Regions from separate parts of the Fictibacillus sp. B-59209 genome, predicted to be linked through region 1. Evidence: a T-box and tRNA genes for the amino acid it is inferred to sense, from the RefSeq annotation. Region 1 holds a T-box; the other holds one or more tRNA genes.
What was found. A T-box is a leader RNA that pairs with one kind of tRNA and senses whether it is charged. The one in region 1 lies ahead of thrS (threonine--tRNA ligase), so its partner is inferred to be a tRNA-Thr.
Positions count from the first base shown of each region.

Region 2: it has a tRNA-Thr gene. The T-box ahead of thrS (threonine--tRNA ligase) is inferred to sense a tRNA for this amino acid. The anticodon was not compared.

Region 1 is NZ_JARMMC010000005.1:413,336-419,831, forward strand. Features, by position in the region: gene P4361_RS04480 (GRP family sugar transporter) at 1-696, shown strand, start outside; gene P4361_RS04485 (glucose-1-dehydrogenase) at 713-1,501, shown strand; gene mqnC (cyclic dehypoxanthinyl futalosine synthase) at 1,668-2,774, shown strand; gene P4361_RS04495 (basic amino acid ABC transporter substrate-binding protein) at 2,906-3,691, shown strand; gene P4361_RS04500 (amino acid ABC transporter permease) at 3,719-4,378, shown strand; gene ytxC (sporulation protein YtxC) at 4,487-5,344, shown strand; T-box leader at 5,404-5,629, shown strand; gene thrS (threonine--tRNA ligase) at 5,679-6,496, shown strand, end outside.
Region 2 is NZ_JARMMC010000012.1:51-6,546, forward strand. Features, by position in the region: gene P4361_RS08110 (hypothetical protein) at 25-168, shown strand; rRNA gene rrf (5S ribosomal RNA) at 277-392, shown strand; tRNA gene P4361_RS08120 (tRNA-Asn) at 432-506, shown strand; tRNA gene P4361_RS08125 (tRNA-Thr) at 508-583, shown strand; tRNA gene P4361_RS08130 (tRNA-Glu) at 587-661, shown strand; tRNA gene P4361_RS08135 (tRNA-Val) at 697-772, shown strand; tRNA gene P4361_RS08140 (tRNA-Thr) at 792-867, shown strand; tRNA gene P4361_RS08145 (tRNA-Tyr) at 905-988, shown strand; tRNA gene P4361_RS08150 (tRNA-Lys) at 1,020-1,095, shown strand; tRNA gene P4361_RS08155 (tRNA-Gly) at 1,145-1,218, shown strand; tRNA gene P4361_RS08160 (tRNA-Ala) at 1,223-1,298, shown strand; gene rocF (arginase) at 1,547-2,449, shown strand; gene P4361_RS08170 (aspartyl-phosphate phosphatase Spo0E family protein) at 2,476-2,643, opposite strand; gene sigW (RNA polymerase sigma factor SigW) at 2,856-3,431, shown strand; gene P4361_RS08180 (anti-sigma factor family protein) at 3,437-4,054, shown strand; gene cdaA (diadenylate cyclase CdaA) at 4,281-5,111, shown strand; gene P4361_RS08190 (CdaR family protein) at 5,095-6,496, shown strand, end outside.

The DNA of each region.
Region 1 (6,496 bases):
AACTCTCTTGTAATCATTGTAGGAGCGATTTCGGGTGCCTTATGGGTTGTCGGCCAACGGTTTCAATTTGCGACTGTTGATCACCTCGGTGTGGCAAAAACGGTGCCTCTCTCAACGGGTATGCAGCTATTTGGGACAACACTCTTTGGCGTACTCGTGTTTCATGAGTGGAAAACAAAAACAGAGATCATTATTGGAATCATCGCTATCGTTGTTATCATTTTAGGAGCCGTCTTTACATCGATCAGGGATAAGAACAACAAAGAGGACGGCGGGACCAATTATAAAAGAGGTTACCTTATCTTGCTGCTATCCACCGCAGGCTATGTTGGCTATGTGGTTATTGTCAATTGGTTTAAGGTTGGAGGATGGGAAGCGATACTTCCACAGGCAGCGGGTATGTTTATCGGCGGTTTACTTCTCACTTTTACAGGTAAACCGTTTAATAAATTTGCTGTAAGAAATATTTTAACCGGAATTCTATGGAGTACAGGAAACATCACTTTGTTGCTTTCATTGCCGAAGATTGGTGTAGCGACAAGTTTTTCGCTTTCACAAACGGGAATCATCATCTCCACTCTCGGCGGAATTTTTATTTTAAAAGAAAAGAAATCAAAACGGCAGATCATCTTCGTTATTGCAGGATGTCTACTTATTATCGCGGGCGGTGTTATGCTCGGGATTACAAAACGTTAAGGAGCGGATGAAAAACATGTTTACAGATCTAGAAGGAAAAGCAGTCATTATCACAGGAGCGAGTACAGGAATCGGAAAAGCCTGTGCCCAACGTTTTGCAAAAGAAAAAGCAATGATCACTGTAAATTATTTTAGTGAAAAGGGTAATGAAGTGGAAGAACTTCTCCAGGAATTAAGAGATCTCGGCGGAGAAGCGATCGCCGTTCAGGGAGATGTGACAAAGGAAGAAGATATTAAAAATCTGGTCGAACGCACAGTGGAATCCTTTGGAAGACTGGATATTATGATTAACAACGCGGGGATTGAAAATGAGGTTCCGTCACACGAGCTATCTCTTGAAGATTGGAATAAGGTTATCTCCACGAATTTGACGGGGCAATTTCTTGGCTGCCGTGAAGCAATCTCGTATTTTCTGAAGAATAACATTGAAGGAAGTATTATTAACATGTCGAGCGTTCATGAGATCATCCCTTGGCCGCACTTTGTGCACTACGCAGCGAGTAAGGGCGGTGTAAAGCTCATGACTCAGACGCTAGCGATGGAATATGCACCAAAGAAAATCAGGGTAAATGCCATTGCGCCAGGTGCCATCAACACACCAATCAATGCCGAAAAGTTTTCAGATCCTGGCAAAAAAGCGGATGTAGAAAAACTAATTCCAATGGGCTATATCGCTGAACCTGACGAAATTTCTTCTGTCGCCGTGTGGCTCGCTTCCAAGGAATCAAGATATGTAACAGGACATACGCTCATTGCTGATGGAGGAATGACATTATATCCTTCTTTCCAGGCAGGCCGTGGATAAGCCTTAAATAATTAAGATGAAACGAACTAAGACAAACCGGCTTGCTCGGTTTGTCTTTCTCTTTTATCATTGCATTCCTGCAGCTGTATTCATTTCGCAAAATTTTTTAAAATGTGATAGGATAATAGAATGCTACATAAGATGTCCGTAACTGGAGGTAATATAGATGAGCATTGATGCGATTTTGCAGAAAGCCCTTGATGGTACACGATTGACCGTTAAGGATGCTGTTGCTCTGTATGAGAGTGATGAAGTTGAAAAAATGGGTGAGGCGGCCGACGTCATCATGAAGCGGTGGCATCCAGAACCGATTACTACTTTTGTTATCGGGCGAAACGTGAACTATACTAATTTTTGTGATACATACTGCCGTTTCTGTGCATTCTACCGTCCGCCTGGAAGCAAGGAAGGTTATGTGTTGGATGATGAAGTGATCTTCCAAAAAATCCAGGAAACGATCGATGTAGGCGGAACAGAGATCTTGATGCAGGGTGGAACAAACCCGAATCTGCCGTTCTCTTATTACACTGATCTGCTCCGCAATATTAAAAAGCGCTTTGATGTTACGATGCACTCCTTCTCTCCGGCTGAGATCTGGAAGATGGTCGAAGTTTCAGGCCTCTCACTGGAAGAAGTCCTAAAAGAGCTGAAGGATGCAGGACTTGACTCTCTGCCTGGCGGCGGAGCCGAGATCCTTGATGACCGTACGAGGAAAAAAATCAGCCGCTTAAAAGGATCATGGACAGAGTGGATCGACTGCATGAAAACGGCGAAGAAAGTCGGTCTTCATTCCACGGCTACCATGGTTATCGGTTTCGGCGAGACCTTTGAAGAGAGAGCATTGCATCTTCAGCGTGTCCGTGATGCTCAAGATGAGACCAACTGTTTCTTAGCCTTTATCTCATGGACGTTCCAGCCAGATAACACGAACTTAAAGGGTGAGAAAACAACGCCAAGAGAATATCTTAAAAATGTGGCAATCTCACGCCTCTTCTTGGATAACATTTCAAACTTCCAGTCTTCCTGGGTGACGATGGGACCTGAGGTCGGCAAAAAGTCTCTTCATTACGGCTGCAACGACTTCGGAAGCACGATGATGGAAGAGAACGTGGTCTCAGCTGCCGGAACGACCCATAAAGTCAATACGAATCTGACACTGCGCCTCATACGGGAAGCGGGTAAAATCCCGGCACAGCGCAACACCAAATACGAAACGCTGCGTGTGTTCGACGAAGAAGAAACCGCAGAAAAAGACTTTGTCATGCAGAACTGATAGAAAAACATAGAATCCCGGCCTTTCTTGTAGAGGGCTGGGTTTTTTTTGCGCAATTAATTATTGGAATATTCTCATTTTTGATAATTTTGTTATAATAAAGAGGATTACATAATTTAAGGGGGACAAAGATGAAAAAAGTAGTGTTGTTATTATTGCTTGGGAGTTTGCTGACATTGGCAGCATGTGGAGGGAAATCCACGTCAGGAAGCCCGTCTGAGAAATTGGTTGTAGGAACAGATGCTGCATATGCTCCATTTGAGTATTTAAAAGATGGGAAGATTGTCGGTTTTGATGTTGATTTGCTCAAGGCCGTTATGAAGGAAGCAAAGCTGGATTATAAGTTGAAAAACACAGGATGGGATCCTCTGTTTACCTCTTTACAAAGCGAACAGGTCCAGGCTGGTATTTCAGCGATAACCATTAATGATGATCGAAAAAAATCATATGACTTCTCATCTCCATATTTTGAGTCCATTAATAAGATTCTTACAAAAGAAGGGTCACCGATAAAAAGTGTGGATGATTTAAAAGGAAAGAAGGTCAGTGTTCAAAATGGAACGACCGGACAAGCTGCCTTGGAAAAGAAATTTGGGAAAGAAAATACCAATGTCAAAAAATACGACAGTAATGTGTTGGCTATTCAGGCACTAATAAGCGGTGAAGTGGATGCGGTTGTTGCTGATAACACCGTTGTAGATGAGTATGCAAAAAACAATCCGGACAAAAAGCTCTCAGTCGTAAATGATAAAACAAACTTTGAATCTGAATTCTATGGTATTGCTTTTCCTAAGGGCAGCAAAGATAAAGCAAAAGTTGACAAAGCTTTGAAGAAGGTCATTGCTGATGGAACCTACACCAAAATTTATAAACAGTGGTTTAAAGTAGAACCGAACCTGGATGTGCTGAAAAAATAAACCTACTCAGAATGACCGGAGGAACACATGGATTTCTATAAATTTGATCTCGTAGAGAAATATTTACCTTTTTTTATTAAAGGAACATGGGTTACAATCGAAATTTCAGTTGCGAGCATTATTTTCGGAACCCTCTTGGGACTATTCATCGCACTCGGAAAAATGTCTTCAGTCCAGGTGATTCGGCAGCCGTTCATTTGGTATATAAACTTTTTTCGGGGAACACCGCTACTTGTTCAACTTTTCTTGATTCACTTTGCGGTCATGCCGCTTTTCATGAAGCCTCCTATTGCACTTGTTTCTGCCATTACGGCTCTCTCCTTAAATGCAGCGGCCTACATCGCGGAGATCTTTAGGGCGGGTATCCAATCTATTGATAAAGGCCAGACCGAGGCGGCCCGTTCGCTGGGGATGACGCATAGACAGACAATGAGGCATATTATCATTCCTCAGGCATCTAAACGCATGATTCCTCCTTTAGGAAATGAATTCATTGTTTTAATTAAAGATTCTTCACTGGCAGCCGTCATTGCGACTGAAGAACTGATGTACTGGGGAAGAGCGATGATGGGAGAATACTATCGTCCTTGGGAACCTTTTTTGACGGTAGCGCTTATTTATCTGATTCTTACTCTTACGTTGACACAACTGCTAAACTTTCTTGAACGCAAATATGCACTGGATTAACCGGCAGCAGGGAAACCTGCTGTTTTTTTATTAATCTTTTAAAAGAGTTCATTTTTCATGACGTTGTCCCATATAGTGTAACATCGAGTGTTTGGGGGAGGGACAGGGTTGGCAGAACTTATATTTGCAGATCATGAAGAATGTAACCAATTACAAAAGGAACTGAAGCAGATGGCTCGATCACTTAACATAAAACCTTCCTTTTTAGAATCCGAAAGCCGTTCATTATTATTTAATACAAAAGAGCATCTGGATTCAATTGTTCAGGTGCTGGCTTGCTATACTCGTAAAAAACTGGAGGAATCACGAATCCTGTTTTTTATTGAACATTTTTTTTATTTCACGGATAAGCAGGAGCAAGCAGAAATTGCAGCGATCGCCAAGGAATTTATCGAACAGGAACGGGAGGAAGTGCCGGCGGTAAAAGATCTGGATACGTGCGATTATCATGTGAAAGAAGCCTGGAGAAAAATCTTAACCGAAGAAGGGCTATCATTTACATTTGAGTCTTTTGTACAGTTCCGTTTACGGGAGTACCTTGATCTTCTACAAATTTACGTCGAATGTGCGATCGATGAATACAAACTCGAGCTTGAATACCAGTCCTTCATCGATCAATTGCGTAAGTGTGCAGCCGATCAGCCGTTTCTCACAGCCGAGGTTCACGTAGCCTTCGACGGCAAATTTAAGCTGTATGATGAGGAATACCGGCTATACAGTGAAAAAATGCTTCAGCTTATGCATGAAAGAGCATTGGTTCTGACCAAGGAGTTTAATCTCGACGAAAAAGTGCTGGGTCCGATCATGGGTTTAGCTCCGGAAGTGTTGTATTTGTACCTGGAAGAAGAAAATCACGGCATGATACATACATTGCAGAACGTATTCCAGGAGAGACTGATTAAAAGGCCCCTTCAGCTGTTTTATGGTTCAAGAAACAAATTTATCGAAAAGATGGACGGTAGATAAGGATTGCTCTTGATTTTGCAGGATAGTATGAATATAATAATTGTATAAATTGGATACCAAAATCAGTAAAGATAAGGACAACGGATATTTTTTACGGTTTATAGAGAGGGATGCCTGAGGCTGAAAGCATTCTAACACGGAAAAATGTCTTACCCCCTTTGAACTTCAGCGGTGAAGGCAGAGTAATCGCTGACGGCCCAAAGCCGTTAAATCTTGACCGAGTGCCATTGCAGAATCCTGCAGTGGAACAAGGGTGGAACCACGAGTACAACACTCGTCCCTTTTTGTGGACGGGTGTTTTTTGTATTTTATTTTGAACAAGGAGAGATTATGAATGACAGACATTAAGCTTACTTTTCCTGATGGTTCTATCCGTGAGTATCCGAAAGGAATCACTGCAGAACAAGTAGCAGAATCCATCAGCTCCAGCCTGAAGAAAAAGTCCGTTGCCGGTAAAGTAAACGGGGAATTGTACGATTTCACACGTCCGATCGAGGCGGATGCATCCATTGAGATCGTTCCACAAGATTCACCTGAAGGACTCGAGATGACACGCCACAGTACAGCCCATTTGATGGCACAGGCGATCAAACGCATCTATAAGGATGTCAAACTCGGCATCGGGCCAGTCATTGAGAACGGTTTTTATTATGATATCGATCTTCAAGAAGCTTTAACACCGGAAGATTTGCCTAAGATTGAGAAGGAAATGAAAAAGATCGTAAGCGAAAACCTGCCGATCATCCGAAAAGAAGTGACCAGGGAAGAAGCCATCGCGATTTTTGAAGGCATTGACGACCATTTAAAATTGGAGCTCATCCGTGATCTTCCGGAGGATGCGGTTATTACCATTTACGAACAAGGCGAGTTTTTTGACCTTTGCCGCGGGCCGCATCTTCCATCCACTGGAAAAATCAAGTCCTTTAAATTGATGAGCATCTCAGGCGCTTATTGGAGAGGAGACAGCGATAACCAGATGCTTCAGCGCATCTATGGAGCAGCTTTTCTTAACCAGAAAGAGCTGGATCAGCATCTTGTCTACCTTCAAGAGGCGAAAGAGCGAGATCACCGGAAACTTGGAAAAGAGCTGGATCTTTTCACTGTTTCCCAAAAGATTGGACAAGGTTTGCCGGTCTGGCTTCCAAAGGGTGC
Region 2 (6,496 bases), on a different contig from region 1:
CTTATCCTTATTAACAAAAGCGGTATGAACCGTTTATATCCGACAAGCGTTGGAGATCCTGACGAGAACACGTTTTTGGTGTTCGCAGGAGGGATTGAAACGACCTCGAGGATATGGTTCATGGAGCTGGACGTTAGCATCAGTGAAAGTTTGGATGAAGTTATCTAGTTTTGAGGGAATATACCTCATTTTTCTAAAAAAGCTCTTGTCAAAAGAGCAAATACATTGTAAAATGTAACTTGTCCTTGAGAAAATAGGACATCCTTTGAAAGACAGTCTGGTGGCGATAGCGAAGAGGTCACACCCGTTCCCATACCGAACACGGAAGTTAAGCTCTTCAGCGCCGATGGTAGTTGGGGGCTTCCCCCTGTAAGAGTAGGACGTTGCCAGGCTATCATTTCATACATACTCGTATGTGGTTTTATTATTATTCCACAGTAGCTCAGTGGTAGAGCTATCGGCTGTTAACCGATCGGTCGTAGGTTCGAGTCCTACCTGTGGAGCCATGCTTCCATAGCTCAGTAGGTAGAGTGCTTCCATGGTAAGGAAGAGGTCACCGGTTCGAGCCCGGTTGGAAGCTCCAGTCGGCCCGTTGGTCAAGCGGTTAAGACACCGCCCTTTCACGGCGGTAACACGGGTTCGAATCCCGTACGGGTCACCAATTTTTTTCGTTAAGAAAATAACATTCATTAATACGGAGGATTAGCTCAGCTGGGAGAGCACCTGCCTTACAAGCAGGGGGTCGGCGGTTCGAACCCGTCATCCTCCACCATTATTTATCCCAACGGCAGGCCGGTTTAGCTCAATTGGTAGAGCAACTGACTTGTAATCAGTAGGTTGGGGGTTCAAGTCCTCTAGCCGGCACCATTTTTTTATAAGTAATGTCTGAAGCCTTTTTTTATGTGGAGGGGTAGCGAAGTGGCTAAACGCGGCGGACTGTAAATCCGCTCCTTTGGGTTCGGCGGTTCGAATCCGTCCCCCTCCACCATCTTTATTTCCGACAGATTATGTTACAACACGAGCCATTAGCTCAGTCGGTAGAGCATCTGACTTTTAATCAGAGGGTCGAAGGTTCGAGTCCTTCATGGCTCACCATTTGAACTTCTGAATAAAAGATGATATCAATGGTTACAAAGTATAATATGCGGGTGTAGTTTAGTGGTAAAACAAGAGCCTTCCAAGCTCTGGTCGTGAGTTCGATTCTCATCACCCGCTCCATTATGGGGCCTTAGCTCAGCTGGGAGAGCGCCTGCCTTGCACGCAGGAGGTCAGCGGTTCGATCCCGCTAGGCTCCACCATACATAATAAGTACTGTCCTTAGACGAATGTCTAAGGGCTTTTTTATGTCTTTCAAACCTTCAAGGATTCCTGATCCAATAAAGAGGACGGTGCTTTTGTCCTAATAATTATCCATCAACCTTCTCGAAAGCGCTTACGTATCGGTATATCTATGCATATTTCTGTCCAGTTGAACCAACACGAATAGACAGGCTACAATGAATTTATAGAATTTTTTGAAACACAACATAAGGGGAGGCCATACAGAATGAAGAAGGATATTACGATCATCGGAGTACCGATGGATTTAGGGCAGACAAGGCGCGGCGTTGACATGGGGCCAAGCGCCATTCGATATGCAGGAATTGTGGAACGTTTAGAAGATATAAATTATAATGTCCAGGATTTCGGGGACATAGAGATTGCCCGGCCTGGGACAATAGAAGAAAAAATAGACACCAATCTTAAGAACCTTCAAGAAGTTTCAACTGCAAGTGAAAAGCTGGCAGACACGGTTTCTAATGTCATTCAGGAAAACCGGTTTCCTCTTGTCTTTGGAGGAGACCACAGTATCGCGATCGGCTCTCTTGCAGGAATTGCCAAGCACTACGAAAATCTTGGCGTCATCTGGTATGATGCTCATGGAGACTTGAATACCGCTGATACTTCACCAAGCGGAAACATTCATGGTATGCCCCTTGCAGCAAGTTTGGGAATCGGGCATGAATCCTTAACTGGCATTGGAGGATATGAGCAAAAAGTTAAGCCTGAAAATATTGTTATTATCGGTGCCCGTTCATTGGATGAAGGAGAAAAAGAATTAATCAAAGAACGCGGTATTAAAGTATACACGATGCATGAAATTGATCGGATCGGCATGACCAAGGTAATGGAGGAAACGATTGAATACCTTTCTAAAAAAACGGACGGTGTTCATTTAAGCCTTGACCTTGATGGATTGGATCCGCTTGACGCACCGGGTGTAGGTACACCGGTTCTTGGTGGAATCAGCTACAGAGAAAGCCATTTGGCGATGGAAATGCTGGCCGAGTCTCAGATTATTACTTCAGCTGAATTTGTAGAGGTCAATCCAATTCTTGACGAAAGAAACAAGACAGCGACAGTGGCTGTGGCGCTAATGGGATCATTATTTGGCGAAAAATTATTATAATTATAAATCAAAAAAACAGCTCTCGATTACGAGTAGCTGTTTTTTACGTTTGCTTTTTGGAATTCATTTAATAGCTCATCTATGTGTTGGCTGATTTCAACAATTTCTTCAGCGATTAAAGGCATAATTTTAGACATTTCATTCATTTTTTTCCGTGAAACTTCAATTTCTCTTAGCAGGATATTGCGGTCCATGTGTGCACGCTCCTTAAAAAAAATCTTTAATTCCACTATTCCCTCAATTATCCAAATTGAAACTCATTTTCTAAATTTTGTACAAAACATTTCTCTATCCCTGTCTGTTTTCATGCTAAAATAAAAATTGCTCAATTTTTTATGGAATATGAAACTTTTTTGAATACTAAACGTAGAAAAATACGAACCGCAACTGGTGGTGGAAAATTGAAATGGATTCATTAATTAATAATCTGGTTACCCAAGTGAAAGCAGGGAACCAGGAGGCTTTTGAAGGACTTGTTGAAATTTACAAAGATAAAATATACCGGCTGTGCTACAGAATGGTCGGAGACAGCCATGAGGCGGAGGACCTTGCTCAGGAAGCATTTGTCCGCGCTTACGTAAACATTGATAAATACAGTGGAAGCTATAAGTTTTCAACGTGGCTGTATCGCATCGCCACAAACTTGTGTATTGATAAACTGCGGAAAAAGAAACCGGATTACTCTATGGATGCTGAAATTCCAGGAACGGAAGGAGCAACGCTTTACAGCCAGGTGGCAGGAGCGGATCCACTTCCGGAAGAGGAAGTGGAGGAAAAGGAGAAGCGGGATCATCTCCAGCAGGAAATCATGAAACTTCCGGAAAAGTACAGGACAGCGATCCTGCTAAAGTATGTCGAAGATCTATCGCTTGAAGAGATCAGCTCTGTTATGGATTTGCCCGTTCCGACTGTCAAAACACGGATACATCGGGGAAGAGAAGCGTTAAAAAAGGTGTATAAAAAGGTTGCAAAATCGAGGTGAACATAATGTCATGTGATACAGAAAAATATATGAGCCTGATTGATAAAGCCCTGGATAGGGATATAACGGAGCTGGAGCAGAAAGAGCTGAACATACATCTGGAAAATTGCGAAGCCTGCAGAGAGCACTATTATGCCCTGAAGGAAATCATTTCCGACATGAAAGAATCAGCGCCTGTTGTTGCTCCCGACCATTTTACAGAGAATGTAATGAAGAAGCTTCCTGCCGTGAAAAAGAAAAGGATGCCGGCTCAATGGATCAGGCGTTATCCAGTCCTGACTGCGGCTGCAGTATTCTTAATCTTAATGTTCGGTTCAGTCATGGCCAATTGGAGTACGGGGAATGAACTATCAGTAGTCTCCGGCTCGGATAACGTTCAGATCAAGCCATCCACGCATACAGTTATCGTTCCTAAAGGAAAAACGGTCAAAGGTGACCTGGTCGTAGAAAATGGCGATGTGAGGGTGGAAGGAAAGGTTGACGGCAATGTCGTCGTCATCAAAGGGAAAAAATATATGGCTTCCGCGGGCCAGATAACCGGTGACAGCCAGGAAATCCATCAAGTGGTTGAATGGGTCTGGTATAAACTTAAAATGTTCTTCACAGGAGAGGAACAAAAATAATATTTAGTATCGAACTAATATGAAGATCTAAAAAGCCGCCTGTTTATGGCTGGCTTTTTACTTTTTCGGGACTTTATAACGCAGCCAAAGACACCCGGCCAGCCAGTCTCCAACTTTTATGGCAGCGGAAGGGATATGCTATAATAAGGGATACCGAATAATTATGATCATTGTTGCACTACATTAACATAGAAAGAGTAGTTCCCTGAAGTGGAGTGATGTCATGTTGCCTGTTGGAAGTTTTAGTTTAGGTAGCTATATCAGCCAGATCGTTGATATTTTGCTGGTTACCTATGTTTTTTATAAATTAATAATGCTGATAAGAGGAACCAAGGCGGTACAGCTTTTAAAAGGAATTGTGGTCATTGTAGCTGTATGGCTTGCGAGCAGTTTCTTTGAACTGCGGACAATGGGCTGGCTGATGGATAAAGCCATTACATATGGATTATTGGCCATTATTATTATTTTCCAGCCTGAATTAAGGAGAGCGCTGGAGCAGCTCGGAAGGGGAAAACTGTTTTCCCGATCTGGTTTAGCTGACGAAGAGGAGATGGGAAACTCCATTGATGCGATCGTTAAGTCAACCAGTTATATGGCCAAGCGCCGAATTGGGGCCATCATATCGTTTGAAAGAGAAACCGGTCTTACCGATTATGTGGAAACAGGGATTCCTATTCATTCGAAATTGTCATCAGAGCTGCTGACCAATATTTTTGTGCCCAACACGCCTCTGCACGACGGAGCAGTTATTTTGCGGCAGAATGAGATCGTTGCGGCAGGCTGTTATCTACCGTTGACCGAAAGCCCGTTTGTTTCCAAAGAACTGGGTACAAGGCACAGAGCGGCTATCGGTGTAAGTGAAGTGACAGATGCAATTACTGTCATTGTCTCAGAAGAAACCGGTGGCATCTCGATTACGAAGAACGGAGAAATCCATCGCAACCTGAATGAGGAAACACTGAGAGTTTTATTGAATGCGGAATTAATGGTATCAGGCAGAAATGCTTCCTCATCACGCTGGAATTGGAGGGGGAAGAAAAATGGACAAACTCCTTAAGAGCAATTGGTTTGTAAAAATTATCGCTTTTCTTTTGGCATTAATGCTATATACCGTCCTATCCATGGAAAACCAGCAGCAATCTGACCGGCAATCCCTGTTCACCTCCGTCTCCAAGACGAGTGAAACAGTAAGCGGGGTTGCCATTACGCCTTTTTTTGATGAAAATAAATACGTACTTACAGACTTGCCCCGATCGGTGGACGTCAAGCTGACGGGTTCTTCCAATCTGCTGACGAAAGCATTAAAAGTAGACCGTCGAATGGAAGTCTATATCGATCTTACGAAGATGGGTCCAGGTACAAAAAAAGTTCCTGTGAAAATCAGGAATGTTCCGGAAGGGTTAAGAGCCGTTCCATCACCTCAGGAAGTGGAAGTAACGCTTCACCGAAAACAAACGAAGCAGATCCCGATTTCTGTGGATATCAAGAACAAGAATAAGCTGCCGGAGGGTTATGAAGCCGGAAAACTTAGCTACTCGCCGAAGAGTGTGTATGTAACAGGTCCAGAGGATTACATCAGTGATATTGCAAGTATCCGGGCATCTGTGGATGTTTCGAATGCCAAGGATAAGGTAGAATCAAGGGTGCCGCTGCGGGCTTACGACAGTCAAGGCAATCTGCTCGATGTACTGATTGATCCAAAGTCTGTCAATGTTACGGTCCCTATTACAAAACCAAGTAAAACGGTACCGCTGAGCCTGAATGAAAAAGGCAACCTTCCTGACGGGCTTACCCTTGCAGGTATAACTGTGGATCCAAAAGAAGTGACGTTAACAGGTCCTTCATCCGCCCTTGATAAAATCAGTGAAGTAAGCGGCTTAGACATAGATTTAGACAAGATTAAAGAAGATTCAACGATAGACGTTGATGTGCCTCTTCCAAAAGGCACAGAAGCTGTAAATCCCAAACAAGTCCAAGTAAAAGTGGATGTAGAGAATGACTTAAAAACAAAGACCTTCAAGGATATCCCTATTGAAATGAGGGGAGAGACTCCTGAACAGCAGGCGTCCTTCTTATCTCCTGCGAGCGGAAAGATGGATGTGACCATTACAGGCAGCAAAAAAACAGTTGATGCATTGGTGGCTTCAGATATTAGGGCATATGTTGATGTCAGCAAGCTGAAACCAGGCGAGCATACGCTTTCGATAAAAGCCTCAAACTCCAAGAACCTTCAAATGAAAAAGGAGTTTACGACGGCGAAAATCAAAATCGAAACCACAGAAACCCAGACTGGCTCTGATAACCAGACGGACCAAACCACATCGCAGAGCGGGGATAAGAACAGCAATAACGAGAATAACGGCACAGCCGGCAGCAAGCCGGACAATAACCCAACCTTTTCTCAATCAAAGGCAGAGGGACAATCGGATCGTACCGAATCAA